DNA from 2 places in the Metabacillus flavus genome. Region 2 is predicted to be linked to the other one. Evidence: a T-box and tRNA genes for the amino acid it is inferred to sense, from the RefSeq annotation. Region 2 holds a T-box; the other holds one or more tRNA genes.
The links. A T-box is a leader RNA that pairs with one kind of tRNA and senses whether it is charged. The one in region 2 lies ahead of trpS (tryptophan--tRNA ligase), so its partner is inferred to be a tRNA-Trp.
Positions count from the first base shown of each region.

Region 1: it has a tRNA-Trp gene. The T-box ahead of trpS (tryptophan--tRNA ligase) is inferred to sense a tRNA for this amino acid. The anticodon was not compared.

Region 1 covers NZ_JAGVRK010000001.1:823,124-826,509, reverse strand. The annotation lists gene J9317_RS04380 (MEDS domain-containing protein) at 29-604, opposite strand; tRNA gene J9317_RS04375 (tRNA-Leu) at 816-896, opposite strand; tRNA gene J9317_RS04370 (tRNA-Cys) at 905-978, opposite strand; tRNA gene J9317_RS04365 (tRNA-Gly) at 986-1,060, opposite strand; tRNA gene J9317_RS04360 (tRNA-Gln) at 1,122-1,196, opposite strand; tRNA gene J9317_RS04355 (tRNA-His) at 1,259-1,334, opposite strand; tRNA gene J9317_RS04350 (tRNA-Trp) at 1,353-1,426, opposite strand; tRNA gene J9317_RS04345 (tRNA-Tyr) at 1,432-1,515, opposite strand; tRNA gene J9317_RS04340 (tRNA-Thr) at 1,532-1,604, opposite strand; tRNA gene J9317_RS04335 (tRNA-Phe) at 1,769-1,844, opposite strand; tRNA gene J9317_RS04330 (tRNA-Asp) at 2,155-2,231, opposite strand; tRNA gene J9317_RS04325 (tRNA-Met) at 2,236-2,312, opposite strand; tRNA gene J9317_RS04320 (tRNA-Val) at 2,474-2,549, opposite strand; tRNA gene J9317_RS04315 (tRNA-Glu) at 2,696-2,770, opposite strand; tRNA gene J9317_RS04310 (tRNA-Ser) at 2,779-2,869, opposite strand; tRNA gene J9317_RS04305 (tRNA-Asn) at 2,876-2,950, opposite strand; rRNA gene rrf (5S ribosomal RNA) at 2,957-3,072, opposite strand; rRNA gene J9317_RS04295 (23S ribosomal RNA) at 3,201-3,386, opposite strand, start outside.
Region 2 covers NZ_JAGVRK010000001.1:1,225,812-1,229,197, forward strand. The annotation lists gene J9317_RS06340 (MFS transporter) at 1-319, shown strand, start outside; gene trpS (tryptophan--tRNA ligase) at 777-1,766, opposite strand; T-box leader at 1,841-2,056, opposite strand; gene J9317_RS06350 (DUF3899 domain-containing protein) at 2,101-2,454, opposite strand; gene J9317_RS06355 (peptide ABC transporter substrate-binding protein) at 2,834-3,386, shown strand, end outside.

The sequences.
Region 1 (3,386 bases), 400 kb from region 2:
CTTACAAAACGTAAGATTTCTTTTTAATTTAATCCCCAACAGCATCCTGCTGATTCAAAAGCACAATTTCATCTTCAAGCATTAAACAATCATGGGAATTCAAAAGTGAACCCTTCATATCTTCAGTCAGCCGATCCTTATCGTATCCACAAACAGAAAGCAAATCCATCTCATGCACAGTCTTTTGAGCGTTGACCTCATATGCATCAACCTCATCCTCAATATCCTGTAACTTTCCCCACTCAATATGAGCCCACGTCCGATAAGATTGCTCTGCATCAATAATTGGTTTCACAACCTCCAGAAAATAAGCCACAATGGTCGGCGTATTAAAATCCCCTCGGGAATAGTAAAAATCAAAATTATTCACAAAATGAACCCGGTCCAACTGAGTCCTCGTTAAAGAAGCTTTAACCAGTTCAAATAGCGAAGCAAACATTCGATCATTCTCAATGACAAAGACATGGTCTCCCTGCTCAACTCCTGAGAGAATGTAGGCAGCAGCATTCTTCAAATACGCCTGCGGCTCATCTATTAGGTACAAGATATGCCCGCTTTTATATTCATCTATTTTTTTCTTCATATCCTGAATGGATGTATTCAAGCAAAGGGCTCCTTAAAAAGCAAAGTGTATTCATTTTAATTCTTCCTACCATTCTAACATGTTTGCAAAGAAAAGAATTTAACGAAAGGAAGATTAGGTATATTAACTACATTTATAGAGAAAATGGCCTATGTGTAATTACGATAAGATTAAAGGAAATTTCTTGCTGAAAAAAAAAGACTCCAACGTAATCGTTGAAGTCTTTTTGTGATACCGGTGGCCGGGGTCGAACCGGCACTCCAGAGGAACACGATTTTGAGTCGTGCGCGTCTGCCAATTCCGCCACACCGGCATACAATTTGGAGGCGGCACCCGGATTCGAACCGGGGGTAAAGGAGTTGCAGTCCTCTGCCTTTCCTCTTGGCTATGCCGCCGTACATATGGAGCGGAAGACGGGATTCGAACCCGCGACCCCCACCTTGGCAAGGTGATGTTCTACCACTGAACTACTTCCGCATTTTTCCTCTGTATGTCATTCTATGCAAAAGGAAACGAATCATTTACTTTAAAATAAAAATGGCTGGGCTAGCTGGATTCGAACCAACGCATGACGGAGTCAAAGTCCGTTGCCTTACCGCTTGGCTATAGCCCATCTATGTATGTACTCATTATGTATGTTCATTATACAGCAGCCAATATCTAAAGACAAAAATATGGGGCGACTGATGGGAATCGAACCCACGAATGTCGGAACCACAATCCGATGCGTTAACCACTTCGCCACAACCGCCACATTATCAAATTATATTGGCAGGGGCAGTAGGAATCGAACCCACACCGGAGGTTTTGGAGACCTCTGTTCTACCGTTAAACTATGCCCCTATAAATGGTGGAGGGGGGCAGATTCGAACTGCCGAACCCTAAGGAGCGGATTTACAGTCCGCCGCGTTTAGCCACTTCGCTACCCCTCCACATCAGTGAAGACAGTGCCGGCAAGAGGACTTGAACCCCCAACCTACTGATTACAAGTCAGTTGCTCTACCAATTGAGCTACACCGGCATATAATATTTGTGATATGAACCGTTCCTGCTTGATAAGGTCGCCCAGATCTCAGGGTGTTTAGTCAAGAAGCTGCTCGATCTGTGCGCTGAAGTGATTCCAGGGAGCTTATTCGATCGTGCTCTACCAATTGAGCTACACCGGCATATTATCTAAGTTGATTATGGTGGCTTGGGACGGAATCGAACCGCCGACACATGGATTTTCAGTCCATTGCTCTACCGACTGAGCTACCAAGCCATTTTATTGTTTACGTCAGAACCAAAGTATTTCACTTGCACAATCGCCCAAATCTCAGAAAGCCTATTCAAGCAGCAGCTCGATTTGTGCGCTGATGTTTCGCTTCGCAGCTTATTCGAACGTGCTCTACCGACTGAGCTACCAAGCCATTAAGTTTCGGCTTCCACTAAGCTTCGAATCTCTTCGTCTGCTCCCTCGATCGCATCCTCACGTATTGATATACGCTCCTGTGCTCACTCAGTCGCTTCCTCGACCTTCTCGCTTATTGAAACCCTCTTACATTTTACTTAGATTTGATCGAAAAATCAAATGGCGGTCCGGACGGGACTCGAACCCGCGACCTCCTGCGTGACAGGCAGGCATTCTAACCAACTGAACTACCGGACCATTTTGGTTGCGGGGACAGGATTTGAACCTGCGACCTTCGGGTTATGAGCCCGACGAGCTACCAGACTGCTCCACCCCGCGATAATAAAAAGTATTAAGTTTAGCTATGCTCATAGACAGCGGACTGTCCTCGCCTCAGGAAGTAAAACCAAGCAGCAGCTCGGCGAGTACAACTCGAAGCTTTTTCACGGAAGCATTGCTCGTTGCTCCACCCCGCGGTAATAAAAGTTATTAAGTTAAAATGGTGGAGGATGACGGGATCGAACCGCCGACCCTCTGCTTGTAAGGCAGATGCTCTCCCAGCTGAGCTAATCCTCCATATAGTTTCGGTTTGTGATGAGCGGCGCACTTCGTTGTCGTGTTCGCTCTCTCGACTCCTAGAATTGCTTGCTCCTCCCAACCCTCTTGCAATCATTTTGTTGGGTGATTATAACACCTTTAACTTGCTGCTGATTAAAAACTGTTGGTGACCCGTACGGGATTCGAACCCGTGTTACCGCCGTGAAAGGGCGGTGTCTTAACCGCTTGACCAACGGGCCAGATATTATGGCGGAGAGCGGGGGATTCGAACCCCCGATACGCTTATGACGTATACACGATTTCCAATCGTGCTCCTTCGGCCACTCGGACAGCTCTCCATAATATGGCTCCGCAGGCAGGACTCGAACCTGCGACCGATCGGTTAACAGCCGATAGCTCTACCACTGAGCTACTGCGGAATACCTGCCTGGCAACGTCCTACTCTCACAGGGGGAAACCCCCAACTACCATTGGCGCTAAAGAGCTTAACTTCCGTGTTCGGTATGGGAACGGGTGTGACCTCTTTGCCATAGTTACCAGACAAATTTTAAAAGTGACAAGATTAATTATATAGTTTGAGGAGAAAAAATCAAGACTTTTTTTAATCTTTTTTGTTCACTCAAAACTAGATAACGATTGCTGCACGAGTAAAGCAGCCTTACTTGAATAAAGGTTAAGTCCTCGACCGATTAGTATTCGTCAGCTGCACGTGTCACCACGCTTCCACCTCGAACCTATCAACCTGATCATCTTTCAGGGGTCTTACTCTTGCGATGGGAAATCTCATCTTGAGGGGGGCTTCATGCTTAGATGCTTTCAGCACTTATCCCGTCCGCACATAGCTACCCAGCGATG
Region 2 (3,386 bases):
AGGGCTTATTATTGTGACCGGCTATACATCCATCAATGCAATCGTAAAAGCCGAGCTGTTTCCTACCCAAATCCGGGCACTGGGTGTTGGATTCCCTTATGCTTTAACAGTGGCAATCTTTGGTGGAACCGCCGAATTCATTGCTTTGTGGATGAAGAGTATGGGAGTGGAATGGCTGTTTTACGCCTATGTCGCTCTCTGTATTGCCATTAGTTTTTTTACTTATTGGAGGATGACAGAGTCATCAAAGGATTCCCATTTGGAATCAGAGCTGAAGGCGGAGAAAGTGGAGATTTCCGATTCTGGTCACTCGATGTAAACAAACGGTGATGCCTGGTCTCGCGGCCGGGCATCTTTTTGAGTTTTGGAACAGGGTCTTTTTGCTTTAGAGCCGTTTGGCATGCGGTTATCAGGAAATTGATAAGTGGAAAAAAGACCAAAAAAAAGTGCTTCCTCTCTTAGAATTTAGATTGGTTTTGGCTGATTTACGCTGCAGGATGCTTGCTTTCCGCGGGGCGGGCGGTGAGCCTCCGCGGCGCAAGCGCCTGTGGGGTCTCACCTGTCCCGCTGCTCCCGCAGGAGTCGCGCACCTTCCGCTCCAATCAGCCTAACCAGAATTGTTCTAAGTACCTATATAAAATTACACCCATGCGAATGCTTTCACAACGTCAAGGGGTTTCGATCATTTTCTATCAGTAAGACTTTTTAGACAGTCTCTTTTTTTCCTCAAACCTGCTCGTATAAAAAAAGCCCAGCTAGGCTGAGCTTCCTTCTAATTATTTGCGTTTTCTTCCTAATCCCATTGCATTTTCCATTTTCCGAAGCATTTTATTAGCTGCGCGATTCGCGCGTTCTGCTCCTTCATCAAGAATACGGTCAAGTTCATCGGATTCCATCAGCTCGTAATATCGCTCTTGAATCGGGGCAATCTCACCAACTACGACCTGAGCCAAATCTCCTTTGAAATCTCCATAGCCTTTTCCTTCATACTTCACTTCCAGCTCTTCAATCGTTAATCCTGTGAAAATAGAGTAAATGGAAAGGAGATTGGAAACCCCTGGTTTGTTTTCTTTGTCAAATTTTACAATGCCTTCTGAGTCAGTCACGGCACTTTTGATTTTCTTCTCAATCTGCTTAGGCTCATCAAGAAGGGTAATAAATGCCTTCTGATTCGGATCGGATTTGCTCATTTTCCTTAAAGGATCGGCTAAAGACATAATGCGTGCTCCTACTTTTGGAATTCTGACATCCGGTACCGTGAAAATATCATTGTACTTGCGGTTAAAGCGCTCAGCCAAGTCTCTGGTCAATTCAATGTGCTGCTTTTGATCTTCTCCAACCGGTACAAGATCAGTTCCATATAGAAGGATGTCTGCAGCCATCAATGGCGGATACGTTAGCAAACCGGCAGCAACTGCTTCTTTACCTGAAGACTTATCTTTAAATTGCGTCATGCGCTCAAGCTCGCCGATATACGCAACGCATTGAAGCATCCATCCGGCCTGAGCGTGCGCGGGCACCTCCGATTGGATAAACAGGGTCGCTTTTTCTGGATCCAGTCCGATTGCAACATACAGGGCTGCAAGGCTGCGGATGCTTTGGCGTAATTTCTCCTTATCCTGATGAACCGTGATTGCATGCTGATCGACGATGCAGAAATAGCTGTTGTAATCATTTTGAAGCTCGATAAATTGCTTCATGGCGCCGATGTAGTTGCCTAATGTTACGACTCCGCTCGGCTGAATGCCTGAAAAAATGGTTTTCACTGGAAACATCTCCTCTATTACATTAAATTACGGCTCTGTGTTAAGCCAATAAAAAAAGGCCCACTCATCCCTGAAGAAGGGACGAATGAACCGTGGTGCCACCCTGATTGCTCTCCGATCCAACGGAAAGCCGCTTAAAATCCTTTAACGCAGGACATACGGCATTGCCTAATTCTATTTCGGCATGCGGCTCAAAAGTCCATTCCACGAAGTTCAATGCCTGATTTCCAGCAGCCTCAGGCTCTCTGCAAATGAATAATCCGTGTACTACTCTTTATCATAGCCGGTACATTTAACTGATACATATTATAAAAAAGAAATGCTTTTCGTGCAACTATACATAGTATAGGCCAAGCCCGATCATCATTAAACCTAATAAGGCCAAACTGGCAAACAGGAGAGGGGAAACGGAAAAGGAAACGAGCTCGGAAAATGGACGCATGCTCTGCGCTTCTTCTTTATCCATATCTTTCCCGTTAATTTTAAACGTCCTTCTCATCCCATAAGTAGCAGCATCGAAAAATCCGCTCTGCGCAACCGTCCCGAATAAAGAAGCGAACAGTAGAAAGCCGCCAACAATAAAAGAGGAATTAATAAAACCAAGAAGAGTCAGCTCTCTATAGTATAGAAAACATCCAATGAGGGAAATGGCCAATCCACCCAGGAAAATAAAGACGCTTTTTTTCAACTGGAATCACCGCTTTCTAATGAATAATACTAGTATAACCATAATATTTCGTGTGAGGTTCATTATATTTGAAAAGTAGCACACACATTTATATCCCTATATTTTACCATTATGCATAGGGAATCTTACACTCTCTTTACATAAACATTAATTATTTTTTACAGACACCCTGCTTGTCAAGGCTAAGCTAGCAACTTTTTAAAAATTCTCTGAAATATAAAACGAAACAACTAGGTACAAAGAACTATTTTTATAGGCCTGAATTATTAGTATTATTGCATTTGTGTAAATTTTTTTAAAAAAACACATGTACAAATATTTAAAAGCTTGTATAATAATCCTTGTAAGAATTATCAGAAAATAAAAGGGGGTCAAACAAGTGAAAAATTCTAAATTTTCACTTCTAGTAGTACTTACTTTAGTCCTTAGTTTGTTCTTGACTGCTTGCTACGGCGGCAACAAAAACGAATCAAGCACTACGCCTAAGGATAACGGTAATGGCGAAAAAGCAGAAACACCATCTGTACCACAAGAACTTAAAGTTTTTGAAAGTGCTGAGCTTCCGTCCATGGACAGCGTTATGGCTGAGGATGCAGCAAGCTTCGAAATCATCAATAACGTTAATGAAGGACTTTACCGCTTGGATAAAGACCAACAGGCAATCCCGGCTGTTGCTAGTGAAGATCCAGCTGAAAGCGAAGATAAGCTAACTTACACTATTAAACTTAAAGATAACGCTAAATGGACAAACGGAGATCCTGTAACAGCAAACGATTTCGTTTTTGCATGGCAGCGCGCTCTTGACCCTAAAACAGCTTCTCCTTACGGCCCATACATGATGATCGGCAAAATCGCTAATGCTGACAAGGTTTATGACCAATCTGCTAAACCTGAAGAGCTTGGTGTTAAAGCAATCGACGATCATACTCTTG